4 regions of the Nocardia sp. NPDC052112 genome follow, and region 4 is predicted to be linked to each of the others. Evidence: riboswitches for the same ligand, from Rfam matches in the RefSeq annotation. Region 4 holds a riboswitch; each other region holds the start of a gene.

Region 1 (7,143 bases), on a different contig from region 4:
CCGGCAAGTGCCGACAGCAGAATCGTGTGCCACATGACGAGTTACCCACTTTCGGTCAACGCTTGTAGACCGAAAATTAGCATGGCGAATTCGGTTCGGTCAACGCCCGTAGACTGAGCTCATGGATTCTCGCCCGCGCAGCCGCGCCGAGCAACGGCAGAGCACGCAATCCCGGATCCTGGACGCGGCCCGGCGATTGTTCGCGGAGGTCGGCTACGACCGTGCCACCATTCGCGCGATCGCCGCCGAGGCGCAGGCCGATCCGGGCCTGGTGATGCGCTATTTCGGGTCGAAGGACAACCTGTTCGCCCAGGCGTCCGGATTCGAACAGGAAGATCGGGTGACCGGCACGCCCGGACAGGTGGCCGACCAACTGCTCGCGGCACTCGAAACCAAGCTCGCTCAGCAACCCACCGACGCGCTCGCCGCGATCCGTTCCATGTTCACCCACCCCGACGCCGCCGCCGAAGTACAACTCGCCATGGTGTCCCGGCAACGACAAGCCGCCCAGCACTTGGCCGACGACGACGCGGACCTGCGCGCGGGACTGATCGGCGCGATCACCATCGGCACCGTCATCGGTCGACACCTACTCCAGCTCGACGGACTGCGCGATGCCCCACCCGCCCGTATCACCGCCCTGCTGCGCCATGCCTTCCACGACATCGCCTGCGGCCCGACGACAACCGCCGCCGAAACCTCGCCCGTGCACGCCCCCGGCGAATAGGTCAGAATCCTGGCAGCGTGACAAGACGCGGAAAGCGGAGGGACCGGCGGTGTCAGCTTGGGGTGAGGTCGTTGTCGGCCTGGTAATTCTGGTCGGGCTGGTCGGGATCATCGTCCCGATTCTGCCGGGGGCCATCTTGATCTTCGGGGCCATTGCTGTGTGGGCGTTCCTGACCGGGGGTGCGACCGCGTGGATCGTATGCGCGATCAGTACGGCCTTCCTGGTGCTGTCGGGCATCATCAAATACACCTGGCCGGGGCGGAAGATGAAGGATGCGGGCGTCTCCAATCGCGCGCTGTTCATCGGCGCGATCTTCGGCATCGTGGGGTTCTTCATCATACCGGTGGTCGGGTTGTTCGTGGGATTCGTTCTTGGCGTGTATCTTTCGGAGCTGCACCGGCTGCGCGACAACCAACCCGCTTGGCGGGCAACAGTTCACGCACTCAAGGGTGTCGGCCTGTCCATGCTGATCGAGCTCTTCGGTGCGCTCCTGGCGACCGGCGTCTGGGTCATCGGTGCCATCGTGACCTGAGGCGAACTTCGGCGGGTCGGCATTTCCAACCACCGCACTGCGCGGCTACGAGGTGAAGGGTGAGTCCGACCACCCCGATGCTGGACGAATAAGGCAGATCGGTGTCGTACGCGGCGGTCCCGGCCCAGGGCCGGGTCGCACTCACTCGATGGTCGGGAACGGAATCGTATCGGCCGGTTCGAGTTTCGGGAGCTCATCGCGCCGCAGCGGCAGGGTCGGCTGCTCGGTGCGGTGGATCGGCAGGGTGGGGGTCGGATCGGTCGGAACAGCTCGTTCGCGGGCGGGCAGGCGATAGAACGCTCGCGCGTTGTCCTCGAGCACCTTGAACATGTCGGCGCCGACCACATCGCAGATCAGATCGACGTCGGAATCCCGGAACGGCCGCCCCGCGCGGGTGCCGGGCAGATCGGAACCGAACATCAGCGCCTCGGGATTGACCGCGTGGATCCGCCGCAGTGTACGGGCCACCTTCATCTGCACCCGCCCGAAGCCCGTCGCCTTCACCCGCGCCCCACGATCCACCAGATCCAGCAGATAGGGCAGACCCTCCTCGGACATGCCGAGGTGGTCGATGGAGAACACCGGCAGCTTCGAGATCACCGGCCGCATCGAGGTGAGCATATTGCCGTCGATGTACACCTCGACATGCCAGCCGACGAGGTCGTGCGCACGCAATGCCTGCAGGGTCATCGCGGTGATGTCCGCGGCCGCGCGTTTGACGTTGAACCGCAGCCCCCGCACGCCGATCCGGTCGAGTTCGATGATCTCGTCATCGGTGGCGTCCGGGTCCAAAGAGGTGACGCCGACCCAGCCCTCGCCGAGCTCCGCCAGCGCCGCCTTCAGATAGGTCTGGTCGGTGCCTTGGAAGGATCCGCTGACCACGGCCCCACCGCCGACATCGAAGCGCGACATACGCTTTCGATAATCGGCGATGGTGAACGGGTCGGGCAGGTAGCCCTCGTTCTCGGCCAGCGGGAACCGCGGGTCGAAGATGTGGAGATGGGCATCGAACACTTGTACAGAATGCCTCAGTGCCGGAGTTTCCGCTGCCACAGACCCGACAGATTTTGTGCTGCCGCGGCCGAGTCGGATTGTCGAGTGCCACAGGAGGTGATGATCATCCCCAGTGGCGCTCGCACTAGACCTTGTGTGGCTCGCTGGCGCGCAGCATGTCCTCGCGCTCGACGACCTTGACGCGCTCGCGTCCCTCGGGCTCGCCGAGGGCGCGCTCGTGGGCGTCGAGGCGGTACCAGCCCTGCCAGGTGGTGAACGGGATGCCCTTGCCCTCGAGGAAGTCGGTGACCGCGTCCAGTTCCGGCTTGGCGGCCGGGGTGAATTTCACGCTGTCGTCGAGCAGGCAGGCCACGGTCTCGTTGGCGTCGCCCTTGGTGTGGCCGATGAGGCCGACCGGACCGCGCTTGATCCAACCGGTGACGTAGGTGGCGGGCAGGTAGCGGTCCGCACCGTCGGCGTCCTCGTCGGCGAGGACGCGTCCGGCCTCGTTCGGGATGACACCGGCCTGATCGTCGAACGGCAGGTTGGTGAGGTTCTGCGATAGGTAACCCACGGCGCGGTAGACGGCCTGGACCTCCCAGTCCTTGAACACGCCGGTGCCCTTGACATTGCCGGTGCCGTCGAGCTGGGTGCGCTCAGTGCGCAGGCCGACGACCCTGCCGTCCTCACCGAGGATCTCGGCGGGGGATTCGAAGAAGTGCAGGAACAGCTTGTGCGGGCGGTTGCCGACATCGCGGATGGCCCACTGCTCGAGCGTGTTGGCGATCATGTCGACCTGCTTGGAATGCCGGCGCGCGGCTTCCGAGCCCTCGTCGTAATCGATGTCCTCGGGATCGACGATCACCTCGATGGTCGGGGAATGGTCGAGTTCACGCAGCTCGAGCGGGGTGAACTTGGCCTGGGCCGGGCCGCGGCGACCGAAGACGTGCACCTCGACCGCCTTATTGGCCTGCAAACCGTGGTAGACGTTCGGCGGGATCTCGGTCGGCAGCAGCTCATCACCGGTCTTGGCCAGCACCCGCGCTACGTCCAGGGCGACGTTGCCGACACCGAGGACCGCGACCTTCTCCGCCTCCAGCGGCCAGGTACGCGGCACGTCCGGGTGACCGTCGTACCAGGACACGAAGTCCGCCGCACCGTAGCTGCCGTCCAGGTCGATACCCGGAATCGGCAGCGCGCGGTCGGCGTTGGCGCCGGTGGAGAAGATCACCGCGTCATAGAAGGTGCGCAGATCATCGAGAGTGATGTCGGTGCCGTAGTCGATATTGCCGAGCAGGCGGACCTGCGGCTTGTCCAGCACCTTGTGCAGGGCGGTGATGATGCCCTTGATACGCGGATGGTCCGGCGCCACGCCGTAGCGGATCAACCCGAACGGCGCGGGCATGCGCTCGTACAGGTCGATGCTCACCTCGGCATCGGACTTCATCAACGCGTCGGCGGCGTAGATACCGGCCGGTCCCGCGCCTACGATCGCGATGCGAAGCGGGCGAGTCGCTGCACTGTGTTCGGTCATCTCTTACGCGCACCCTTATGGTCGAAACAATTAATGGCGTCAGTCTTAGCTTAGGCTAACTTGACGCACCCTCTTGGTCGCACCTCACGATGCGGACGGGCGGCCATCTCGGCTATGACAGCAGGCCGCAGTCTCGCGATTCTATCGGTGGCATACCGTGCGCCCTGCGGCGGTGCGTACACCGGGTGTTTGCTGCCCGACCCACTACCGTGACTACCCACTCCGCGGGCATCTATCGAATCCGCGCCGCGCGGGTAATGGGGTCGGCACGGGGCCGAATGCCGGATACCGCCGCCCACCAGGGATGATCGAACCATGACAGAGCAGCAGGGCACCGATGCAGAACCCGTAATCGAGGTCGATCAGACCGATCGTCGCTCCATGGCGCCGTTCATCGCGGCGGCCGTCTTCGCCGCTGTCGTGCTCATCGCGATCGTGCTCGGTGCGGTGCTCTCGCCCGCTGAGAAAAATGTCACAGAATCGGACAAGATCGCGGCCGCGGTGCAGCGCTACGCGGAGGCCCGCGCCACCACCGACAACACGCCGCCACCCGCCGTTGCCTGTCCGGGATTCGACGAGAGCAAGACGCCGCTCGCGGGTCAGTTCGGTGGGGCCGCGGCCGGAAAGTCGATCAAGGTCACCAAGATTGAGAATGCGATGGTCGACGGCGATAAGGCCAAGGCGACGGTGACCATCGCGGTCGACGGCCGGGAGACACCGGCAACGTGGAATCTGACCCGCTCCGAAGACCGCTGGATCGTCTGCGGCTGATTGCCTGTGCGCGGCACGAACGGGGGGTTTGACATGGTGGCACCTGCCCAGGCAATCTCATTTTCGGGTCATGAGTACCAGCGCCAAGCCCCGGCTGGCTGGTCGGCAACCCTCCTCCGCGGTGGGGTGCTCCGGGTGACGACCTGGCCGCGCACCGAAACCCAGGTGCGGCAAGCGTGGATTCACAGGAGGATCGCATGACATATGCCGGTGACATCACCCCACAACAGGCGTGGGAGTTGTTGCGGGACAACCCTGAAGCCGTCTTGGTCGACGTGCGCACCGAGGCCGAATGGCGTTTCGTCGGTGTGCCGGATACCAGTTCGATCGAGCGACCGACGGTGCTGATCGAATGGGTCGACAGCAGCGGCGCCCGCAACGGCGAGTTCGTCGAGCAGCTGACCCAGGCGCTGGCGGACCGCGACCCGGCGGCGCCCGTCGTCTTCCTCTGTCGCTCCGGACAGCGTTCCATCGGTGCGGCAGTGGCCGCGACCGGGGTCGGCATCGCCCCGTCGTTCAATGTGCTGGAGGGCTTCGAAGGCCCGATCGACGAGTTCGGACATCGTGGCGGCTCCGGTTGGCGCGCCATCGGCCTGCCGTGGCGGCAGTCGTGATCACCGGCGGTGCGTTCGACAAGCCGCTGCCCGAAGGCGTCGGTCCCGCGACGCTCGGCGTGCGAGGTGGCCTGCGCCGCTCGGGATTCGAGGAAACCGCCGAGGCGCTGTATCTGTCCTCCGGTTTCGTCTATGAGAGCGCCGAGGCGGCCGAGGCCGCGTTCACCGGCGATATCGAGCATTTCGTGTACTCCCGTTACGGCAACCCGACGGTGGCCATGTTCGAGGAGCGGCTGCGTCTGATCGACGGCGCCGAAGCATGTTTCGCGACCGCGAGCGGTATGTCGGCCGTATTCACCGCGCTCGGTGCGCTTTTGGGTGCTGGCGACCGACTCGTGGCCGCACGCAGTCTGTTCGGCTCGTGCTTCGTGGTGTGCAACGAGATTCTGCCGCGCTGGGGTGTGGAAACGGTCTTCGTCGACGGCGATGATCTGGATCAGTGGGAGCAGGCGCTCTCGGTGCCGACCCAGGCCGTCTTCTTCGAGACGCCGGCCAATCCGATGCAGACGCTGGTCGATGTGCGTCGGGTGACCGAACTCGCGCATGCCGCCGGGGCGAAAGTGGTGCTGGACAACGTCTTTGCCACGCCGCTGCTGCAGCGTGGTTTCGAACTCGGTGCCGATGTGCTGGTGTATTCGGGCACCAAGCACATCGATGGTCAGGGTCGGGTGCTCGGTGGTGCCATCCTCGGCGCCCGGGATTACATCGACGGTCCGGTGAAAACCCTGATGCGCCATACCGGTCCGGCGCTGAGCCCGTTCAATGCGTGGACACTGCTCAAGGGTTTGGAGACTATGCCGCTGCGCGTGCGTCATTCGACCGAAGCCGCACTACGCATCGCGCGTTTCCTCGAGGGCAATAAATCCGTCTCGTGGGTGCGCTACCCGTACCTGGAGTCGCATCCGCAGCACGACCTGGCGACCAGCCAGATGAGCGGCGGCGGCACCGTGGTCACCTTCGAACTGAACGCGCTCGAGAGCGAGGCCAAGAAGCGCGCCTTCGAGGTCCTCAACCGCCTGCGCGTCATCGACATCTCCAACAACCTCGGTGACTCCAAGACCCTCATTACCCATCCGGCCACCACAACCCACCGCGCCATGGGGCCCGAAGGCCGCGCCACCATCGGCCTGTCCGATGGCGTCGTCCGCATTTCGGTGGGACTCGAGGATGTCGAGGATCTGCTGAGCGATCTGGACCATGCGCTGAGCTAGCCGCTCAGGCGTTCGGCGCCAGGTGATGGCGGGCGTGACGAGATCGCGACGAAGTGCGCGGCGATGTCGAGTTCGCTTCGATCTCGCCGAGGCGGAGTCGGTATCGGCGGCGGTTTGGTCGACCCGAACCGACGTCGATACCAGTTTCGATCACCTTCGCAGGTCCGGGCTCGGGACCTTGCCCGAGTCATACAACGATTGCCAGGCCGGTGCCTGCTCGGTTGCCGATCCATTGCGAATCCGGCGCGCCGGTTCCTGGATCGCCCGGCCGAGGAGCTGGAAACCAAGGTGCGGAACGTCTTCATGGGTCATCTGCGCACGCGGCGTTGCTCGAGGAGCTCTCGGGACGGCCCGGGAACACGTGTGGACCATATTTCTCGAGCCGCTCGCCGTTTTCGGGGTTGTGCGGTGGGGGCGTAATTACGCTTGGGTTATGCGAATTTCGGTTGCGGCGGATGAGCGGGTGGGAGTGGCCGAGGAGCTGGTGGTAGAGCTCGAGCGGCGCGGGTTCGACATATTGGTGCACGGGGCGCTATCGGATAGTGAGCGGAACGACTGGGCTTGGGCCAGTGCGGCGGCGGCGCGGGATGTGGCCGAGGGTCGGGCGGAGCAGGGGGTGGTGTGCTGTTGGACCGGGACGGGTGCGTCCATTGCCGCCAACAAGGTGGCGGGGATCAGGGCCGCGCTGTGCGGTGATGCGGCGACGGCGGCTGGCGCGCGGAAGTGGAATGACGCGAATGTGCTTGCGCTGAGCCTGCGTT
Region 2 (7,143 bases), on a different contig from region 4:
CGCCTGCTACCTGACTGACGGTGGCCATGGAGACGGCGAACCTTCAGCTGGTGCGACTGACTCGCGCCAATCGCATGGTTTCGGTCAGCAGTTTGGATACCGCGGCGGCTTCGGTGAGAAAGCCGTCGTGGCCGTCGCGGGAGTGCACGATCTCGAGCCCCTCGCAGCCGGGCAATCCGTCGGCCAATTCCTGCTGAGTTCGCAACGGGTACAAGCGATCCGAGTCGACACCGCCGACCACGCACGGAACCGGGGTGGCGGCGAGGGCGGCCGCGATACCGCCGCGCCCGCGGCCGATGTCGTGCCGGTTCATCGCCTCGGTAAGTAGGACATAGGTGGCGGGATCGAAACGGCTACAAAGCTTTTCGGACTGGTGGTCCAGATAGCTCTGCACCGCATAGCGGCCGCCGCGCCACGGGTCCTCGTCGCCCTGTGCATGGTTCTCGAAGCGGTGATCGAGTTCGCCCTCGGTGCGGTAGGTCAGGTGGGCGATGCGACGGGCGATGCCCATACCGGTCATGGGGGCGCGATCGGTATCGTGGTAGTCGCCGCCCTGCCAGTCCGGATCGGCCTTGATGGCGGCGATTTGCGTTGTCTGCGTGCCGATCTGGTCGGCGGTGGCACGTGCGCCGACGGCGAGTACCAGTGCGGATCCGACCCGTTCCGGCGCGCCGATCATCCATTCCAGCACCCGCATACCGCCCATCGAACCGCCGACGACAGCGGCCAGGCGTTCGATGCCGAGCAGGTCGAGCAGTGCCGCTTCCGCGGTCACCTGATCTCGGATCGAGATCTCCGGAAACCTCGAGCCCCAGGGCTTTCCATCCGGTGCCAGCGTCGAGGGGCCGGTGCTGCCCTTACAGCCGCCCAGCACATTCGTCGCGATGACGCACCATTCGTCGGTATCCACCGGTGCACCCGGACCGACCATGCCGTCCCACCAGCCGGGCAGCGGATGGATATCGTCGGGCACCCCGACGACATGTGAATCGCCGGTCAGCGCGTGCTCGACGAGCACCACATTGTCCAATGCGGGGGAGAGCTGACCCCAGCGCTGCACGGCCAGATGTACGTCCGGGAGGACCGCGCCGCTCTCCAGCCGCACCTCCCCGATGGCGATGATGCCGAGCCGCCCGTCCGGCGGTGGCAGGGCCGCCGCGGACGAGTGCGCGGTACCTTGTTCGGTGCTCACGGTCACGACTCCGCCTCGCCGGTGCTCGGCTCCGTCGCGACCGAGTGCGCGGTGTCGATGGTTCGCTCGCTCATGATGTCGCCCCCGGGAAACCGTGCGTCGCGGACGCCGGGTGAATCGGGAGAGAACGCACATCCCCGATGTTAGCTACCCGGCTGAACCGGGCCGCGGTCCGGTAGATCGGGCGGGTGTGTGCGCCGGTGATCTGCTCGCTTGCGACGAACCGATCGGTCGCGGACGCGATGGGGTCACTCATACCGTGCTCCACAGGGTTGTTCGCCAGCAGGTCTTATCGGAGTGCGGGTGACGGACAACAACTCATCGGAAACCTCCTGAAGTGCGCGCTTGCCCTCGACCATCGAGAGCCCGGTCATCACCCGGAGCACCCCACCGCTGCTGGAGGGTTGCCGTCCAGCAAGCCGGGGCTTCGCGCTGGCACTCATGACCTGACGGACATGGTAACCGGCGGGCGGTCGGCGACTGAAATCCGTTACCGGTTTTCCGCCGGTTCGGTCGCCGGACGTCCGGCGCATACGCGCATGAATTCGTCGTATGACGTGGTGAATGCGGCGCGGGCCGCGGTGGCGGCCGCTGCGGTGTCCTCGTCGTCGAAGATCGACTGCTGGCACTCCATGCTGAGGTGGCCGATCAGCTGCCAGGCACCGACGACCAGTTGGACCGGTAGCGCGTCGGGCTGGGTGCCGAGTCGCTCCGCGATCGCGTCGGCGATCGCGACGTTCTTATCGTCGGCCAGCTCCATGCTCTGCGCGCTGACCGTCGGACTGCTCCGCAGGATCCGCTGCATCTGTTGGAAGCGCCGGAACGACAGCGATCCCTCGGTGCTTTCCGAGGCGTGGTCGACGACCTGCAGGAAGGCCTCGCGCAGCGATTGCAGCTCATTGCCGGTGACCGGGAGTCCGCGCAGGCATTCGGCGATGGCGAGGCCGAAATCCTTGACCGGACCCAGGATGATCGCTTCTTTGCTGTCGAAGTATCGGTTGATCGTGCGGGGGGACACATCCGCGCGGTCCGCGATCTGTTCGACCGTCGTCGCGTCGAAGCCCTGTGCGTCGCACAGGTCGAGCGCCACCTCGATGATGCGCAATCGGGTCTGCTGCTTTTTGCGTTCGCGCAATCCCATGCTCACGCCGCCGGGCGCACTGGGCCCTGGATTCGCTGGAGCGCGCACAGCCTCCTCGGCTGTCGCGCTCGCGCCGATCGGCGTTGATGACTCGAGCATGGCCCCATGCTATCGCAATCGGGACGGTTTGTGTCCTTAACAGTCAAATGTCTGATTGCGACATTTTTCTCTTGACGACAAATGTCGGCCAATGACAGGATGGCTGCACGACTTCGAGACGGCTAGGAGACCAAGGTGAGCGAGACTGCGACAGCGGTGGAAGTTGTGGAAAGACAATCGAGCTCGGCACGCTGGTTGGCCTTGGGGGTGATCGCCTTGGCCCAGCTCATGGTGGTTCTCGACGCCACCATCGTGACCATCTCGCTGCCGTTCGCCCAGCAGGATCTGGAGATCAGCGACGGCAATCGGCAGTGGATGCTGACCGCGTACACGCTGATCTTCGGCGGCCTGCTGCTGCTCGGTGGACGGCTGGCCGACTACCTCGGGCGGCGTCGGGTCTTCATCGTCGGCCTGGTCGGCTTCGCCGGGGCGTCCGCGGTGGCGGGTCTGGCGCAGAACGGCGCGGAGCTGTTCGCCGGACGGGCACTGCAAGGTGCTTTCGCGGCGCTGCTCGCGCCCGCGGCACTGTCACTGCTCTCGGTGACCTTCACCGAGGCCAAGGAGCGGGCGACCGCGTTCGGCGTCTTCGCCGGTATTTCCGCGGGTGGTGCGGCACTCGGCCTGATCGCGGGTGGAGCGCTGACCGAATACGCCTCCTGGCGCTGGTGCCTGCTGGTGAACACCCCGATCGCACTGCTCGCACTGCTCGGTGCGCTGGCCTTCGTGGTCAAGGATGTGCCGACACCGCGAGCAGGCGGCTATGACGTACCCGGCGCGGTCACCGTGACGCTCGGTCTGATCGCCATCGTGTACGGATTCAGCCGCGCCGCCGAGGACGGCTGGCTGGCCGGTAGCACCCTCGGGCTGCTCGTCATCGGCGTCGCGCTGCTGATCGCCTTCGTCGCCATCGAGCGTCGCTCGTCGAATCCGCTGCTGCCGCTGCATATTCCGGGGGAGATCAACCGTGGTGGCGCCTTCCTCGCCGCGCTGCTGATCCCGATCGCGATGTTCGCGATGTTCCTGTTCCTGAGCTACTACTTCCAGATCACGCTGGGCTACTCGTCGCTGAAGGCCGGTGTCGCCTTCCTGCCGTTCCCGGCGGGCATCGCGATCTCGGCCGGTGTCACCAGTGCGCTGCTGCCGAAGCTGGGTCCGCGGCCGCTGATGGTGGCCGGGGCCGTGCTCGGTGTGCTGGGTCTGGTGTGGCTGGCGCAGCTGAGCTACGGAGACAGCTACGCCGCCGGTGTGCTGCCCGCGCAGTTGCTGATCGCGCTCGGTATGGGCCCGCTGTTCGTCGGAATGCAGACCGTCGCGCTGCATCAGGTCGAGGAGGAGGACTCGGGTGTGGCCAGTGCGCTGTTGAATGCGGCACAGCAGGTCGGCGGCGCGGTCGGCACCGCACTGCTCACCACCATCTCGGTGCAGACGGCCAAGACCTTCGCGCAGAACAATCCGACGCTCGACAATCTGCTGGCCCGCGCTTCGATCCACAGCTACGACGTCGCGTTCTATGTCGGTGCCGGATTCTTCCTCGCGGCAATTCCGGTGATCGCGTTGATGATTCGGGACAAGCCGGAGAATCTGATCGAGGGATCCGAGGAAGACGCGCGGATTCCGGTCGCGGTCTGATCCTGCAATAGCGTGTCCGGGTGTCCGATGGGATACCCGGACATCGCTGTTTCGGCAGGTGCGCGGCCTCGCCGACCTACTTGTCGGTAACAATTTCGGGCGGCTTCACATGGGGGGCTGCCCGCGCGGTGAGGTCAATGGCAGCAGTACGCTTGTCTTGTTTGCACCACATGTCTCGCGGACAACGCGGGACATATACGTTGTCTGTTGGAACAGCTGGGGTCCGCTCACAAGTGTTCGCCTGGCCGTGCAATGAGGGCACCATCCTAGGAGGACACGAAGATCCATGTCCAAGATCAAGGTTGAAGGCACCGTCGTCGAACTCGACGGCGACGAGATGACCCGGATCATCTGGCAGTTCATCAAGGACAAGCTGATCCACCCGTATCTCGATGTGAACCTCGAGTACTACGACCTCGGCATCGAATATCGGGACAAGACAGACGACCAGGTCACGATCGACGCGGCGAACGCGATCAAGGAACACGGTGTCGGCGTCAAATGCGCCACGATCACCCCGGATGAGGCCAGGGTCGAGGAATTCGGCCTGAAGAAGATGTGGCGCTCGCCCAACGGCACCATCCGCAACATCCTCGGCGGAACCATTTTCCGCGCGCCGATCATCATCTCGAACGTGCCGCGTCTGGTCCCCGGCTGGACCAAGCCCATCATCATCGGCCGTCACGCATTCGGCGATCAGTACCGCGCCACCGACTTCAAGGTGTTCCAGGGCGGCACCGTCACCCTCACCTTCACCCCCGACGACGGTAGCGAGCCGATCGTGCACGAGGTCGTGCAGATGCCCGAGGACGGCGGCGTCGTCATGGGCATGTACAACTTCAAGAAGTCCATCGAGGACTTCGCGCGGGCCTCGTTCAACTACGGGCTGCAGCAGAACTACCCGGTCTACATGTCGACCAAGAACACCATCCTCAAGGCCTACGACGGCATGTTCAAGGACACCTTCCAGGAAGTCTTCGAGGCCGAGTTCAAGACCCAGTTCGATGCCGCGGGCCTCACCTACGAGCACCGTCTGATCGACGATATGGTCGCCTCCTCCATGAAGTGGGAGGGCGGCTACGTCTGGGCCTGCAAGAACTACGACGGCGACGTGCAGTCCGACACCGTGGCCCAGGGCTTCGGTTCGCTCGGCCTGATGACCTCGGTGCTGCTCACCCCGGACGGCAAGACCTGTGAGGCCGAGGCCGCGCACGGCACCGTCACCCGGCACTACCGCCAGCACCAGCAGGGCAAGCCGACCTCGACCAACCCGATCGCATCGATCTTCGCCTGGACCCGCGGCCTCGAGCACCGCGGCAAGCTGGACAACACCCCCGAGGTGATCGGCTTCGCGCAGACACTCGAGGATGTCGTCATCAAGACCGTCGAGGGCGGCCAGATGACCAAGGACCTGGCGCTGCTCGTCGGCGGCGATCAGGGCTACCTGACCACCGAGGAGTTCCTCGGCGCGCTCGACGCCAACCTGGCCCGCGCCCTGCGCTGAGCCCGCGCCTCTTGCCGGTGGTCGGTGCCGCGAGATCTTCGCACCGGGCCGCCGGTGAGTGCGCGGTCGAGGTCTGGACGTCCCCGACGAGTAACCCTGAGCCGGGCACCCACACCACGACGGTGGCATGGGTGCCCGCACTGTTTTCCGCGAGTGCAGTCCGCACCTTTCCGGCGATCCGAACCCTCCTGCCGGTACCCACCAGCCGCGTGTTGCCGTCGGGCTGCCCGGCGCGCGCCGGGTGGCAGTCGTTCGCCTGGTTTCTTCATGTTGAGGTGGGGGAACTCACTTTTGCCCGGGAAGTGGAGGCAGTCGCCGGGCGGTTACATGAAGACGTGACCAGTACCGTTGCCACGCAGACCCCAGCACCTACCGAGGCCGAGCGGACGGACTGGCATATTCCGGCGATGCTGGCGCTTGCCCTCGGTGGATTCGGAATCGGGACAACCGAATTCGTCACCATGGGTTTGCTGCCCGATATCGCGAGCGCCATGCACGTTTCCGAGCCGACGGCAGGTCATGCCGTATCGGCCTACGCGCTCGGCGTTGTCGTCGGCGCGCCGCTGATCGCCGCACTCGCGGCGCGGGTGCCGCGCAAACGTCTGCTCGTCGCCCTGATGGTGGCGTTCACCATCGGAAATGCGGCGACGGTTATCGCGCCCACGTTCGAAACTCTGGTCATCGCGCGGTTCGTTTCGGGTCTGCCGCACGGCGCGTACTTCGGTGTCGCCTCGCTGGCCGCCGCCACATTGGCACCGGTGGGCCAGCGCGCCAAGGCGATTGCCGCGGTGATGTTGGGATTGAGCGCCGCCAATGTTGTCGGCGTTCCCAGCGCGACCTGGCTGGGCCAGCATCTCGGCTGGCGCGATGCCTTCGTGGTGGTCGCGGTGATCGGTGTCGCCACCGTCGCGGCCCTGATCCGGTTCGTTCCGGAACTGCACGGTATTCGGATCACCAACCCGATGACCGAACTCGGTGCGCTGCGTCGCTCGCAGGTGCTGCTGACCCTGCTGGTCGGTGCGATCGGCTTCGGCGGCATGTTCGCGGTCTACACCTACATCACCACCACGCTGACCGATGTGGCCGGAATGGCACTCGGTCTGGTGCCGTTCGTGCTCATGCTCTTCGGCCTCGGGATGGTCGCGGGCAATATCGTCGGCGGCATTCTGGCCGATCGCGGCGTGGACCGGGCGATCTATGTCTCGATGATCGCGATGGTCGTCATCCTCGCGGGGTTCGTTGTGGCCGCGCACAATCCGTACACGGCGGCCATCGGTGCCTTCTTCATCGGCGCATCGGGTGCGGCCCTCGCGCCCGGTCTGCAAACCCGGCTGATGGATGTCGCCGCCGACGCCCAGACCCTCGCCGCAGCGCTCAATCACGCGGCCCTGAATATCGCCAATGCGGCGGGTGCGTGGTTGGGCGGACTCGTTATCGCGGCGGGTCTGGGCTACACCGCGCCCGCGACCGTCGGTGCGGTGTTGGCGGTGCTGGGTGTTCTGCTGTTCACGGTGACCGTCTGGATTGCTCGGCGCTCAGCGGTTTAGGTGTCGGGTTGCAGCGCGACGACCGGAATCA
Region 3 (7,143 bases), on a different contig from region 4:
TCCCCATCGGTGATCACACCTTCGTCGTCGGCCTGGTCACCCGGGTCCACGACAATACCGACGAACAACCCAGTGCCGCACCGCTGCTCTACTACCGCGGCCGCTACTACCGCCCGACCGCGCTCGAAGACTGAGCGCGGCCGGGCGGATTCGCCTGCGCGGCAACAACTGAACGGTCGGTCCGATCAGCCGATCGAGCAGGGTGCGACGCCGTCGATGGAATCGGGGCGGGCGAAGGGACGGGTCTCCGGTGTCGGATTCCACTGGCCGTCGGTGCTGGCGTAATTCCACGACGCACCCTCGGTGGCCAGCGTCGCGACGGCCTCGACCAGCCGATCCACATCGGCGGAGCTGCTGCCGAGGCCGATGCTGGCACGCAGGGCACCGGCGAGACCGAGGCGTGCGAGCAGCGGATGGGCACAGAAACGGCCGTCCCGAATACCGATGCCGTGTTCGGCGGAGAGGTAGGCCGCGACGTGGCCGGGCACGAACCCGTCCAGGGTGAAGGCGACAATGCCTACGGTGTCCGGGCTGTCGTCCCAGATGCGCAGCAGGTTGACGCCCGGAATCGCGGACAGGCCGCTGCGCAGCCGATCGGCGAGCCGTCGCTCATGCGCGGCAAGGGTTTTCGGATCGATCGCACACAGCGCGTCACACGCGGCGGCGAGCGCGGCCGCGCCGAGGACGTTCGGCGAACCACCCTCATGGCGCTGCGGTGCGGACGCCCATTCGGTATCGGCGGTAGTGACCTCGCGAACTGCCCCGCCGCCCGCCAGATACGGTTCGGCGGCATCGAGCCAATCCCGGCGTCCGACAAGCACTCCCGCACCGAATGGTGCGTAGAGCTTGTGTCCGGAGCATGCGAGGTAGTCGATTCCGGTGCCGCGCAGGCTGATCCGACGATGCGGCGCCAGCTGGGCGGCATCGACCAGGATGCGGGCACCACACTGGTGCGCGATGGTGGCCAAACGCTCCAGCGGCAGCACCTCACCGGTCACATTCGACGCGCCGGTGACCGCGAGCAATGCGGCTGGCTTACTGCACAATTCGGCGATCAGCTGGCGAATGGTCTCCTCGACGGTCGCCGCCGCCCGCACCACGCGGCGACCGTGCCGGGTCCACGGCAGGAAGTTCGCATGATGTTCGATATCGAGCACCACGGTGTCGCCTGGCACGCAGGCGGCGAGCAGATTCAGGGCATCGGTGGTGTTGCGGGTGAACACCACGACCTGATCGTCGGCGGCATCGAGGAAACGGGATACCGAGCCGCGCGCGGCCTCGTAGCACTCGGTGGAGATCCGCGACGCGTAACCGGCACCGCGGTGCACACTCGCGTAGTACGGCAGCAGCTGCTGCACCCGGTCGGTGACCTGCGCCAATGCCGGTGCGCTCGCGGCGTAGTCGAAGTTCGCGTAGGTGGTCGTTCCGCCCTGTACGAGCGGCACCCGGAGGTCGTCGCCGGAAACCCGGGCGAGGGCGGCACCGGGGGACGGCAGTCGGCGGAGCCGACGAGGTGGGTAAACACAGCTCTGATCGGTTGCAGCGGTCATCACAAATCCCATCGGTAATGGGACCCGAAATCTGGTGATCATCCGAGTCCGCGCTTGCCGCACCCGGTCGGGCTGCGGCCCGGTCGTCACCCGGAGCACCCCGCCGCGGAGGAGGGTTGCCGACCAGCTAGCCGGGGCTTGACGCTGGTACTCATGACCTGAACCGAGATTGGCAGATGCCGCCCCGCCCTGTCAACCGGCCCCTTGCTGCATATACATGCAGTCGAATAAATAACCTTGCAATGCCGGGCGCGGTGCGGTCTGATCGATCGGTGACCCTTTCGCTGCTACTCAGCTTTGTCGGCCTGTGCATTCTGCTGTCCATCACGCCCGGCCCGGATTCGTTCCTGGTGCTGCGATTCTCGATCGTGGACGCGCGACCCGGCATTGCGGCGGCGATCGGCTCGGCACTGGGCGGGATCGGGTGGGCGGTGGTGGTCGCGGCGGGCGTCGCCGCCCTGCTGGAACAGTCCGCGACCGCCTACCGAACGCTCAAGGTCGTCGGCGGAATCTATTTGCTGTACTTGGGAATTCGGGCGCTGATCGAGCACCGCAAGCAGCGCGGGACGGGCACCGCGGCGACGTCCGGCAGGTCGGACGCACCGGCGCCGACCTCGATTCGCTCGGCATTCGCCGCGGGCCTGGTGTCGTGCATGTTCAACCCGAAGGTCGGACTGTTCTATCTGGCGGTGCTGCCGCAATTCCTCACCGAGGTCACCTTCCTGAACACCCTCGCGCTCGGCGCCATCGAGTGCTCCATTGCCGCCGTCGAGATGATCCTGCTCGCCCTGCTGGCGTCACGGGCGGTGGCGATGTTGCGCCGTCCCCGGGTGCGCGATCGGCTCGAGCAGATCAGCGCGGCCATTCTCGCGGCGCTCGGCATCGGCACGGCCGCCTCGGCCGCGTAATCCCATGCGGCCCGGCCGGTCGCCACCGGCCGGCGCACAGCGTCACAGGTTCGGTTGAATCTCTCTGCGCCACAGCAATAGTGACGCGGCCAGTGAGATGACCGACGCGGCGGTGAGCCACCAGAACGCCTGCCGGAATCCGGCATCCACCGGCAGTCCGGCATCGGCCGCGCGATACAGCACCACCGCGAGCAAAGCCGCTCCGATCGACCCGCCGACCCGCTGCAGAATATTCACGAACGACGCCGCATCCGGCATCTGATCCGGCCGCACCGAGGCGTAGGCCGCGGCCACGATCGGCACGCCGGTCAATCCGGTTGCCACGCCTCGGATCAACAGAAGTACCTGTACGACAACAGGATTCATCGATGCGTCACCGAGTGCGAACGGCACGGTGACCGCGACTGTCACCGCACTGCCGACCACCGCGACCACGCCCCCGCCGTATCGATCGGTCAACCGGCCACCGACGGGCAGTGCGATGATGCCACCGATTCCGAAGGACATGAGCAGCAAACCGGTCGCAATGATTCCGTCCCGATGCAGCACCTGAAAGTACAACGGCAGCAACAGCATTGCCCCGAACAGCGACGCACCCGCGAAGAGATTCGCCACATTGGCCGTCGCGAACACCGGATGCCGGAACAGTCCGACCTCGAGCAGACTCGTACCGCCGCCGCGCATCGACCGTGCCACGAACAGTCCGAGCGCCAGTACGCCGACCAGCACCGATACCCACACCGTCGGCGCGGAAACGCTACCGCGACTGCCGAATTCACCCAGACCATAGACCAACGCCGAGAGTCCGACCGCGATCAACGCGAATCCGGTGGCGTCGAATCGACCCCCGTTCCCCGTCGCCTCCGCCCGCGGCAACAGTCGACGCGCCAGCACGAACGCCACCAGTCCGAACGGGATATTGATCAGGAACAACCACTCCCAGTCCAGATTCGCCAGCATGACACCGCCGATGGTCGGCCCGATCGCTGGCGCGGCGACCACCGCGATACCGACCACACTCATCACCCGCCCCAGTCGCTGCGGGCCCGCGACCTGACCGAGCAGCGTCTGCCCGGCAGGCACCAATAGCCCGGCGGCCAGACCCTGCGCGATCCGAAATCCGATGAGCCAACCGACATTCGGAGCCAGCGCACACATTCCGGAGGTCACCGTGAACCCGGCGAGCGCGGTCAACCAGACCCGGTCCATGCCGAATTGCCGTCCGAGCCAACCACACAGCGGCAGCGTGACGGCGAGTGCGAGCAGATAGCCGCTCGCGATCCACTGGGCACTGTCCAGTGCCGCACCGAGATCCGCCGCGATGGAGTTCAGCCCGATATTCACCAGCGACGTGTCCAACATGCTCATGACCGCGCCGAAGACCACCACACCGGCCACCCGCCACACCCGCGCGGGAATGGGTTCGAGTGCGAGTGCGGGTGCGGCGACAGCAGTTCGAGTATCCGACATGGATCCTCCGCTATTTGTAGACAACCTAGATTGCGGAGATTATCAACAATCTGGTTTATCAACAATAGATATGATTACCGAATGCCCGCTGACCACATTCACCCCCGCGGCCTGCTCCGCTTCCCGACCTATGCGCTCGGCAAGCTGCACAAGGCCGTACACGCCGAGATGGGCACCTCGTTGCGCGAACACTGGGTGCTGGTCTGCCTCGAGGAGTTCGACGACCTGTCCCAGCAGCAGGTCTCCACCGCGCTCGGCATCGACCGCAGCGAGGTGGTCCGACTGATCGATGGCCTGGAGGACGCCGGATTCGTCATCCGCACCCGCGATGCGACCGACCGGCGCAAATACCGGCTGACCATCACCCAGTCCGGACGCGCCGAGCGCCGCAAGACCGATGAACTCATCGAAGAGGCCGCCGAGCGAGTACTGCACCGACTCGACAAGGAGGAACGACGCACCCTGCACCACCTGGCGCTCAAGGCGCTCGGCGAAGAGGGGTGAGGCGATACCGCAGGTACCGTAGACAGTTGGTCACCGTGGCGTTTGCCCGCTGGTAACCCAGCTGTGAAACAACAACCAGGAAGCGCTAGGCAGGTCTATGAGAGGTGGGCAGGACGTGATGCTGCAGCCGCAGGTCGACACCGCGGCGGGCACGGACCCGACGAACGGGCTCCGCACACCCGCCCCCTTGCTGCGCGGCACATTCGCGCCGCAGGCCAGAACCCTTGTCGACATCCTGAACAGCACCGCGGCGGCGCATCCGGAGGCCCCCGCGATCGATGACGGTGCCGTGGTGCTCAGCTACACCGAATTGCTCGCCGAGATCGACGCTGGAGTCGTGCGCTTGACCGCGGCGGGTGTGCGCCCCGGCGACCGCGTCGGCGTACGCATGCCGTCCGGCACACATGAGCTTTACGTCACTATTCTGGCCATTCTCTTTGCCGGTGCGGCCTACGTCCCGGTGGACGCCGACGATCCGGAGGAACGCGCCCGACTCGTCTTCGGTGAGGCCCGCGTGACCGCGATCGTGACCGCGGCGGGCATCGAACCGACGGTGGCCGCCGCCGAGCGGTACGAACCGACCACCGCGGCGTCGACCGTTCGCCCTATCACCACCGACGATGCCTGGATCATCTTCACTTCCGGATCCACCGGCACCCCGAAAGGCGTTGCGGTCACCCACCGCAATGCCGCCGCCTTCGTCGATGCGGAAGCGCGCCTGTTCCTGCCGGATGCCCCGATCGGTCCGGGCGACCGGGTCCTCGCCGGACTCTCGGTCGCCTTCGACGCTTCCTGCGAGGAAATGTGGCTGGCCTGGCGCAACGGCGCCTGCCTGGTGCCCGCACCGCGCGCCCTGGTCCGCACCGGTGCCGATCTCGGCCCCTGGCTGGTCCGGCGCGAAATCAGCATCGTCTCTACGGTTCCCACCCTTGCCGCGACCTGGCCCGCGGAGGCACTGGACCCGGTCCGGCTGCTGATCTTCGGTGGCGAGGCGGTACCACCCGAGCTCGCCGAACGCCTTGCCGGACAGCCCGCGACGCGGGCGACGAGTCCGGACCAGGACGACACGGAGTCCTGCGACAATTCGGATGCGGATTCCCCGCGCGAGGTCTGGAATACCTACGGCCCCACCGAAGCAACGGTGGTCGCCTGTGCGGCGCTGCTCGACGGCAGTTTCCCGGTCCGGATCGGACTCCCCTTGGACGGCTGGGATCTGGCCGTCGTCGATGCCGCCGGAAACCCGGTGGGCGAGGGCGAATCCGGGGAACTCGTCATCAGCGGTGTCGGCCTGGCCCGTTATCTGGATCCGGCCAAGGACGCCGAAAAATACGCTCCCCTACCGTCGCTCGGCTGGGACCGTGCCTATCGCAGCGGCGATCTGGTCCGCAAGGACAGCGCGGGTCTGGTCTTCCTCGGCCGCGCCGACGATCAGATCAAACTCGGCGGCCGCCGCATCGAACTCGGCGAACTCGACAATGCCCTACAGCACCTACCCGGCGTCACCGGCGCCGCGGCCGCGATCCGAACCACCAAGGCGGGCAATAAGATCCTCGTCGGCTATTTGACCGGCACCGCACCCGATTTCGACCTCGCGGCCGCCAGAGCCCAACTCGCCGAACAACTTCCGGCGCCGCTGGTCCCCCGGCTCGCCATCGTCCCCGGCCTGCCCACCCGCACCTCGGGCAAGGTCGACCGCGACGCCCTGCCGTGGCCGCTGCCGAACACGTCCGAACCCGACACCACGAGTGGCGATCTCACCGGAACCGAGAAATGGATTGCCGGACTGTGGGATTCGATTCTCGGTGCCGAGGTCACCGGACCGGATACCGACTTCTTCGATCTCGGCGGTGGTTCGCTCTCGGCCGCCCAATTGGTCACCGCACTGCGCGAACGTCATCCACGCATCACGGTCGCGGATCTCTACGACCATCCACGCCTGGGCGCACTGGCCGAACTGCTCGACGAGACCGCACCGAGCGCCGCCGTCGAGGAACGCATCGTGCGCCCCACGCCACTGCGCGCCCAATGCGCCCAGGTGCTGGCAACTATCCCGCTCAGCACGCTCACCGGATTGCAGTGGCTCACCTGGTTGGCCATTGTCGGCAATATCGCGGGCTGGTCCGGCTCATTGCCGTGGCTGCCGCATCTGTCCTGGTGGTGGACGCTGGCCGCCTTCCTGGTGTTCATCTCACCGCCCGGTCGGATGGTGATCTGCGCGACCGGCGCCCGGATCCTGCTGCGCGGCGTGCGCCCCGGCAGTTATCCGCGCGGCGGATCGGAGCACCTGCGGCTGTGGGCGGCGGTCCGACTCTCGGAGGCCAGCGGCGCCGAAAGTCTCTCCGGTGCACCGTGGATGGTCCCGTTCGCGCGAGCACTCGGCGCGAAGATCGGCAAGGGCGTCGATCTGCACACCCTGCCGCCGGTCACCGGCATGCTCGAACTCGGCGACGGCTGCAGTGTGGAGCCCGAGGTCGACCTGTCCGGCTACTGGATCGATGGCGATGTGGTGCAGATCGGCCCGATCGCCATCGGTGCGGGCGCGGTGGTCGGTGCGCGCTCGATCCTGCTGCCCGGCAGCAAAATCGGTAAGAATGCCGAGATCGCGGCCGGATCATCGGTATCGGGCAAGGTCAAGGCCGAACAGGAGTGGGCCGGGTCGCCCGCCACGAAGGTCGGCAAGGCCCAGCATCGTTGGCCAGCACACACCCCGG
Region 4 (7,143 bases):
TGCGGTGGCGCTGGTGATGGCGTTGCTGCTGACCGTACTGGATCGTGCTGTGGGCACGAACGGTGCGAATACGTTTGCGGTGTCGAAGGCAGCGCACCGGCTGTCGACAGCGCAGACACAAGTGCCGACGGCAGAGCGCCCGTTGCCAACAGCGCAGGCACCCACAACAAGGCACCCGATCCCACCAGCACAGACCCAGGGACCGCAGGTAGAGCGCACGTTGCCAACAGCGCGGACACAGGTGCCGATAGCGGCGGCTCGCGGTGCGGCAGCCTCAGGTATGGATGCTGGAATCCCGGCGCTGGAGTCGGGGACGCCTGACTCGAACAGTCCTGAGCACAGGTCCCGACGCCCGATATCTCTGATCTCGGCGGACACCGTCGTGCCGGTGGCGGTATTCATGTGGACCTGGCTCGGGTCGACGCTCGCGCACGCGGTATTTCTCGATCTGCCGCATTCGGCCTGGTATGGGTGTGTCGGGCTGGGAGTGCTCGGCGTACCGCTGCTGGTGCGGGTGGCCGCGATCCGGCGAGGCTGAATCAGCGGATACCACCTGTCCGACACTTCGGTCGGCGCACGTTCCGCCCGTCGCGTGGCAATTCGGGGCGACCGCCTGGCACGATGTGTGCCGTGCAGCCGAGTCCTCTCACCGCGATACCCGACACACCGGTTCTACCGCCACGTTCGCCCCGGCCCGGAGTGCGGGTGGCCGCGGCAGTACTGCTGGCCGCGATGCTGGTGCCCATGCTCGCGGGCTGCCTGCGCGTGCAGGTGTCGATGGGTGTGTCGTCCAATGACCGGGTCTCCGGTCGGATCGTGGCCGCGGTGGTGCCCGCGGACGCCAATGACAAGGGCCCGCAGCTGAAGGCGCCCGATTCGCTGGCCGCGAAGGTGCGGGTCGAGCCATACAGCCAGGACGGCTATGTGGGCAGCAAGGTGTTCTTCGAGGATCTGTCCTTCGGTGAGGTCGGCCAACTCGGCGCACTCTCCGATCAGACCCAGGGCATGTTCAACCTGTCGTTCCAGCGCACCGGCGATCTGGTCAGCCTCAATGGCCGGGTCGATCTGAAATCCGTTCCGCCGCATGGTTCGGACGTGCAGTTCACGGTGGCCTTCCCGGCCCGGGTCGCCAAGACCAACGGCAATCGCGAAGACGACTCCACCGTCTCCTGGAAACTGCCGCCCGGCGATGTCTCCACGGTGCGCGCCGAGGTCAGCTATGCGGATCCGAATACCCGCTCCTTCGCGGGCTGGGCCGGGATCGTCGGCGGTATCACCCTCGCCGTCGCCGCGATTATCGCCGCCATCGCCTATATGGACCGCAATCCGGCACCGCCCGGGGCACCCGAAAGCACCTTCTCCCTGAGCAATCTGTGGCGTTCGCTGATCCGCCGCTGACGCGAACCCTGCGCGCGGGCGCGGCGATCGCCGCGTGGACGGGCGCGGGTATCGCGCTGGTCGGTTGCGGGACCGCATTATTCAATCGCACCACGGTGCGCGGGCTGGCGACTGGACCGAATACGGTGATCGAGCCGGTGGCGGTGTGCATCCCGGCGCGCGATGAGGCGCACCGCCTGCCCGATCTGATCGATGATCTCCGCGGCCAGGTGGGTGTGCCGCGACTGCGGGTACTGATCCTCGACGACGCGTCGTCGGACGGGACCGAAGCGGTCGCGCTCGAAGCGATTGCGGGTGATTCGCGATTCGCGGTATTCCGCTCCGAGGCCGAACCCGCACCCGGATGGACCGGGAAGGCCGCGGCGTGCGCGCGACTCGCCGAGTTGGCGGATGCCACGGTGCTGATCTTTCTCGACGCCGATGTGCGCCTGGCGCCGAATGCGATTGCCGCGGCGACCGCCGAATTACGCCGCGGCCGGGCCGCATTGTTGTCACCGTGGCCGTACCAGGTGGCCGAATCACCGGCCGAGGCGCTGGTGCAGCCGCTGCTGTGCTGGTCGTGGGCGGCGAGCCTGCCGATCGCGGCCGCCAATCGCAGCCTCCGCCCCTCGACAGCTGTTGCCTGCGGCCAGTTCCTGGTCTTCGATGCGGACGCCTACCACGTCATCGGCGGTCACGCCGCGGTGGCGGCGAGCCCCACCGAGGATCTGGATATCGCTCGCGCATTACGCCGTTCGGGTCGTCGGACCGCGCTCGTCGCGGCACGCCGCGCGGCGAGTACCCGAATGTACTTCGACGCGGCCGAATTGGAGGCCGGTTACACCCGCTGGCTGTGGTCTGCCTACGGCGGCACGACTATCGGCGGCGCGGCAGTCGGAGCTATAGCGGCACTGGCCTACTGGGTGCCCCCACTCGCCGCGATCGGTGGTCGAGGTTCCATGCGCACCGCCGGTCTCATCGGCTACTGTGCCGCGGTTGCCAGCCGCCTGCTCGCCCGCTCCCTGGAACACGGCACCGTAACCCGCGCCGATGCCCTTGCGGCCCTGGCCCATCCCATCTCCATCGCCACCTACCTCCGCCTCTGGACCCGCTCTCGCCGCGCCCACCACACCAATACCTTGACCTGGAAAGCCCGCCCCCTCACCTCCACCCACTGATCAAGATCAGGTGGAGCCGGCGACGGCATCGGGAAGACGCCGCCACCAGCTCCACCTGATCTTGAACCGAGCAGCGCGAGCCGCAACCCGGGTGCGGCACGGAATGCCCTCTGGCACCTGCCTCGGTTCCCGAGCGCATGCAGGGGAGCGCTCCGCCCCTCAGCGCACCGAGGTGAGGCCTACCGTTGGGAGGAAGAAACAGGATTTGCCGCCGTTGTCCATGGTTCCGAAGACTGCGGCCAGTACGGTGCCCGATCCGGTGTCGACCGGAACCGCGCGTACGCCGCCGACCGGGAATGCGGCGAAGAAATCTTGGATAGTCCGTTCGGCGAGCGGTCTTATCTCGGCCGGGATTTCGGCTGGCACCATCGTGCGGACCACATCGGAGATCGAACCCATGGCGGTGATGCCGTTGCGGCCATTGGCGAGATTGACCCAGGCGACGTTCATGCCCGTGGCATTCGTGCCGTCCGGTCCGAGGCCGTAGGGCACGAAGGTGAACATGACTTGGCCTGCTCTGACGGCGGTCGGGTCGAGTCCGGGAATGGCCACGGTGGTTTTCGGCCACGGACCGGGAACCGCGCCCGCAACCGCGGGGACCAGACCGAGGGCGCCGGAGTCGGAGCAGAACGGCGCGACCGCCGGATACAGGAACGGGTCGACGCCGTAGGTGCGCAGCGCCTCGACAACGGCGCGGTAGGTGGCGAACAGATCACCGGGCCCGGCCTGGGCGGACGGTGCGGTCGTAGCGGGTGCCGCAGGCGCGGGCATCGGAGCCGCGGCGGCGACGCCCGGGGTGGCGAAAGTCAGCGCGGCCGTACCGGTCGCGATGGCGGCTAGCGTGGTCAGACGGCGCAGCAGGGTCACGAGGGACCTCCTCATCGTCGGGCACGAATCGAGGTCCGAGATTACTCCGGCAAACCTTCGCAACAGCGCAAATATCGGCGGGCGACACGTACGCGCCGCGCGTCCCGGCGGACCGCCGCAGCCCCGCACCGGCGGGCAATCCGGACGAAAGGCCCGCGAAGAACTAGATCCGAAATGCCACGAACCACCGCGCAACCGGGCCAATAGTGCCTGCTCATAGGCATGTGGACAAGGCCTGCGCTCACGCTGATTCGTACCCTTGTGCCGGACTTCGCCTGCTTCGCATGATATTTCGGCTAGACCCATTGACCGACCCGTGCTCGGCGTCGGACACACCATCCAGAGCGACCGAGAGACCTGGCTCGTCGACGTCGCAGCAACCCCCCGGCCACCGGGTGCGGGTGCTTCCGCCGGGAACGATGGAGGAACCGAAATCATGAGCGCGTCCGTCGCATCCGATACTCCGGTATCGGATGTCCCGATACCGGGTGCCCACACACCCGACGCCACGGCATCGGGTGCACCCACCGCGGCCGTATGCACGGGAAACTCCGCGCAGCCCGCCGGTTCGATCACCTTCGACCTCTCCCCCGGCCAGTCCGGCCGGATCCACGCGCCCGAGGTCGATGCCATTGCCGCCGAACTGCCGCAGGCCATTCGGGACCGCGGCACGCTGGTGGTCACCGGAGCGGGCGGTGCCGCACCGCCATTGCGGTTCTACGCCACCGACGATAAGACCATCGTCGGATCCGAGGTCGATTTCGCCTCGCTCATCGCCGATATCCTAAGGCTGAAACTCGTTGCACAGGTGGCCGATTGGTCGCAGAACTTCGTGCGGGTCGACTCCGGCGAGGCCGATGTGTTCATCTCCAACGTCACGGTGACCGAGGAGCGCGAGCAGAAGTACGACTTCGCCACCTATCGCAATGACACCGTCGCATTGGAGATCCCCAAGCAGAGCACGCCCGAGCACCAGGATCGTACGAGCCTGGCGGGCAAGCGGATCGGTGTCGGCAGCGGCACCAACCAGGAGCAGCTGCTGGTGAAGTGGAACGAGCAGAATATCGCCGACGGCTTGCCCGCGATCGATATCGCCTACTTCCAGCAGGTCACCGACTACTACCTGGCGCTGGCCTCGCAGCGCCTGGACGGCTACATCGGCCCGAATCCGTCGGCGATTTACCACAGCACCACCGCGAATCAGACCAAGATCGCCGCGACGTTCTCCGGCGCCGGTGCGACATTGCAGGGCGAGATCGGAGTGCTCACCAAGAAGGACAACGGGCTGATCGGCCCCATCAACAAGGCCATCAACAACACCATCCAGACCGGCACCTACCAGCAGGTCATCGATCGCTGGGGGTTGCGGACCGAAACCGTGCCGAGTTCGCGGATCAATCCGCCCGGCCTACCGAAGAAGTCGTGATCGCATGAAGTTCCTGCTGTTCACCCTCGTCACCCGCGTGCCGGATCCGAATACCGGTCGGCTACCCGATACCAGGGAGCGACTGCTCGATGTCATCGGTCAGGCCCGCATCGCCGAACAACTCGGCTACGACGGATTCGCCGTCGGTGAGCGGCACGAGGATCCGTTCCTCTCGGCTGCACCACCGGTGCTGCTGTCCCATATCGCCGCGGTCACCTCGCGGATCAGTCTGTTCACCGCAGTCACCACACTGAGTCTGCTGGATCCGGTGCGCGCGTTCGAGGACTATTCGACGCTGGACAATCTCTGCGGCGGCCGTCTCGAACTGATCATCGGCAAGGGCAACGGTGCGGCACAGGCGAAGCTGTACCACGTCACCGCCGAGGACCAGTGGGATCGCAATCGCGAAGGCTACGAACTGTTCCGGGCGCTGTGGGACAGCGACACCGTGACCTGGTCGGGCCGATTCCGGCCGGAGCTGGTCGAGGCCAAGGCACTGCCGCGGCCATGGCAGCCGCGCATCCGCATCTGGCACGGCAGCGCGACCAGCCGCGATTCGGTGGAACTCGCCGCGCGCCACGGTGATCCGCTGTTCTCGGCGAATGTCACCAATCCGATCGAACCCTATGCCGAACTGGTGCGCCACTATCGGGAGCGCTGGGCGCACTACGGACACGATCCGGCCGATGCCCTGGTCGGCGCGGGCACCGCGGGATTCCATGTGGCACGCACATCGCAGGAGGCCCTGCACGGATACCGGCCGATCTTCGAGGCCCGACTGGCATTGGCGCGCAAACTCGGTCTGCCGGTCGTCTTCGAAACGCTCGATGATTTCGTCGCGCGCGGTTCGGCGCTGATCGGCAGCCCGGAGCAGGTGATCGACAAGGTGGGGCGTCAGCACGAGGCCTTCGGGCACGAGGTGATCCACCTGTCCGCCGAACGCGACGGCCGCACGGAATCGCATTATCGCGGCAGCCTCGAACTCTTCCAAGCCGAGGTCGCGCCCGAACTGCGGCAACGCATTCCGAGCCGACCACTGGCCACCGCACCGAACGACCACACCACCGCACGTCCCACCGACTACGACATCGATTCCCGCGGCGAACTCGTCCGCACCGAAACATCTGGAGTACCACTGTGATCCGTCCCCGCCACCGAATCGCGGCCGTGGCCGCCGCCGTCACCGCGGCCGCGAGTCTCGCCGCCTGCGGTAGTGATTCGGCCACCGGCGGCGCCGACGCGGGTCCGCCGCAGCCGGGCGGCACGCTGCGCTATGGCCTTTCGCAGGCGCCGACGTGCTCGGATCCGGCGCAGTCGGGCACCAATCAGACGCTGTATGTGACCCGCCAGATCGTGGATTCGCTGACCGATCAGGATCCGAAGACCGGTGAGATCAAGCCGTGGCTGGCCAAGAGCTGGGAGATCTCCCCCGACGCGAAGGTGTTCACCTTCCATCTCGCCGACGGTGTCACCTTCAGCGACGGCACCCCGCTCACCGCGGATTCGGTGCGCAACACCTTCGATTCGGTCATCGAACTGGGCGCGGTCAAGACACCGCTCGGCTCCAGTTACCTCACCAACTACGTCGGCACCACCGCGGTCGACAAGCTCACCGCGCGGGTGGAATTCAGCAAGCCCAATGCTCAGTTCCTGCAGGCGTCCTCGACCGCGGCGCTCGGCATTCAGGGCGATGCCACCACGGTCGAGCCCGCCGATCAGCGCTGCCTGGGCGACAATATCGGCAGCGGTCCGTTCACCTACGCGTCCTGGCGCCAGGACGCCTCGGCGACCCTGGCCAAACGCGCAGGATACAACTGGGGTTCGGCGGTCTTCGCCCATCAGGGCGAGGCGTACCTGGACAAAATCGAGTTCACGGTCGTGCCCGAATCCGGCGTCCGCACCGGCAGTCTCATCTCCGGTCAGCTCGACGCCGTCAGCGATGCGCTACCGCAGGACGCACCGCAGATCGAGGCCGCGAGCGGGCGGGTGCTGAGCACCGCGAATCCCGGTGTGCCGTTCGGTTTCCAGACCAACCTCACCCGCGGGCCGCTGCGCGATGCCGCGGTGCGTCAGGCGCTGCTGCCCGCGATCGATCGGAAACAGCTGGTGGACACCGTACTCGGCCCACAGTTCAAACCCGCGACCAGTATCTTGGCCAGCACTACGCCGGGCTACCAGGATCTTTCGGCCCGGCTGAGCTATGACCCGGCCAAGGCGCGCAACATCCTGGACCAGGCGGGGTGGACGCCGGGCGGCGACGGTATCCGCGCGAAAAATAATGAGCGCCTGTCCTTC

The links. Region 4 has a riboswitch for S-adenosylmethionine ahead of AB0L58_RS40175 (transporter substrate-binding domain-containing protein). Riboswitches for the same ligand answer to the same signal wherever they lie in the genome.
Region 1: another riboswitch for S-adenosylmethionine. It lies ahead of AB0L58_RS23555 (rhodanese-like domain-containing protein); the one in region 4 lies ahead of AB0L58_RS40175 (transporter substrate-binding domain-containing protein).
Region 2: another riboswitch for S-adenosylmethionine. It lies ahead of AB0L58_RS39300 (homoserine O-acetyltransferase); the one in region 4 lies ahead of AB0L58_RS40175 (transporter substrate-binding domain-containing protein).
Region 3: another riboswitch for S-adenosylmethionine. It lies ahead of AB0L58_RS32360 (aminotransferase class V-fold PLP-dependent enzyme); the one in region 4 lies ahead of AB0L58_RS40175 (transporter substrate-binding domain-containing protein).

What each region holds. Positions count from the first base shown of each region.
Region 1 covers NZ_JBFAWD010000012.1:51,389-58,531, forward strand. The annotation lists gene AB0L58_RS23525 (hypothetical protein) at 1-35, opposite strand, end outside; gene AB0L58_RS23530 (TetR family transcriptional regulator) at 122-727, shown strand; gene AB0L58_RS23535 (DUF456 domain-containing protein) at 777-1,259, shown strand; gene AB0L58_RS23540 (amidohydrolase family protein) at 1,401-2,273, opposite strand; gene AB0L58_RS23545 (FAD-dependent oxidoreductase) at 2,398-3,786, opposite strand; gene AB0L58_RS23550 (hypothetical protein) at 4,102-4,557, shown strand; SAM riboswitch class IV at 4,624-4,740, shown strand; gene AB0L58_RS23555 (rhodanese-like domain-containing protein) at 4,755-5,171, shown strand; gene AB0L58_RS23560 (O-succinylhomoserine sulfhydrylase) at 5,168-6,382, shown strand; gene AB0L58_RS23565 (RpiB/LacA/LacB family sugar-phosphate isomerase) at 6,816-7,143, shown strand, end outside.
Region 2 covers NZ_JBFAWD010000037.1:13,490-20,632, forward strand. The annotation lists gene AB0L58_RS39295 (PIN domain-containing protein) at 1-18, shown strand, start outside; gene AB0L58_RS39300 (homoserine O-acetyltransferase) at 44-1,198, opposite strand; SAM riboswitch class IV at 1,529-1,639, opposite strand; gene AB0L58_RS39305 (TetR family transcriptional regulator) at 1,683-2,432, opposite strand; gene AB0L58_RS39310 (MFS transporter) at 2,568-4,061, shown strand; gene AB0L58_RS39315 (NADP-dependent isocitrate dehydrogenase) at 4,348-5,565, shown strand; gene AB0L58_RS39320 (MFS transporter) at 5,973-7,112, shown strand; gene AB0L58_RS39325 (nitroreductase family deazaflavin-dependent oxidoreductase) at 7,109-7,143, opposite strand, start outside.
Region 3 covers NZ_JBFAWD010000021.1:57,372-64,514, forward strand. The annotation lists gene AB0L58_RS32355 (flavin reductase family protein) at 1-134, shown strand, start outside; gene AB0L58_RS32360 (aminotransferase class V-fold PLP-dependent enzyme) at 186-1,550, opposite strand; SAM riboswitch class IV at 1,596-1,709, opposite strand; gene AB0L58_RS32365 (LysE family translocator) at 1,823-2,458, shown strand; gene AB0L58_RS32370 (DHA2 family efflux MFS transporter permease subunit) at 2,501-3,928, opposite strand; gene AB0L58_RS32375 (MarR family transcriptional regulator) at 4,010-4,432, shown strand; gene AB0L58_RS32380 (Pls/PosA family non-ribosomal peptide synthetase) at 4,551-7,143, shown strand, end outside.
Region 4 covers NZ_JBFAWD010000039.1:31,037-38,179, reverse strand. The annotation lists gene AB0L58_RS40195 (carotenoid biosynthesis protein) at 1-538, shown strand, start outside; gene AB0L58_RS40190 (DUF3153 domain-containing protein) at 733-1,398, shown strand; gene AB0L58_RS40185 (glycosyltransferase family 2 protein) at 1,494-2,555, shown strand; gene AB0L58_RS40180 (hypothetical protein) at 2,715-3,422, opposite strand; SAM riboswitch class I at 3,755-3,848, shown strand; gene AB0L58_RS40175 (transporter substrate-binding domain-containing protein) at 3,859-4,848, shown strand; gene AB0L58_RS40170 (LLM class flavin-dependent oxidoreductase) at 4,853-5,989, shown strand; gene AB0L58_RS40165 (ABC transporter substrate-binding protein) at 5,986-7,143, shown strand, end outside.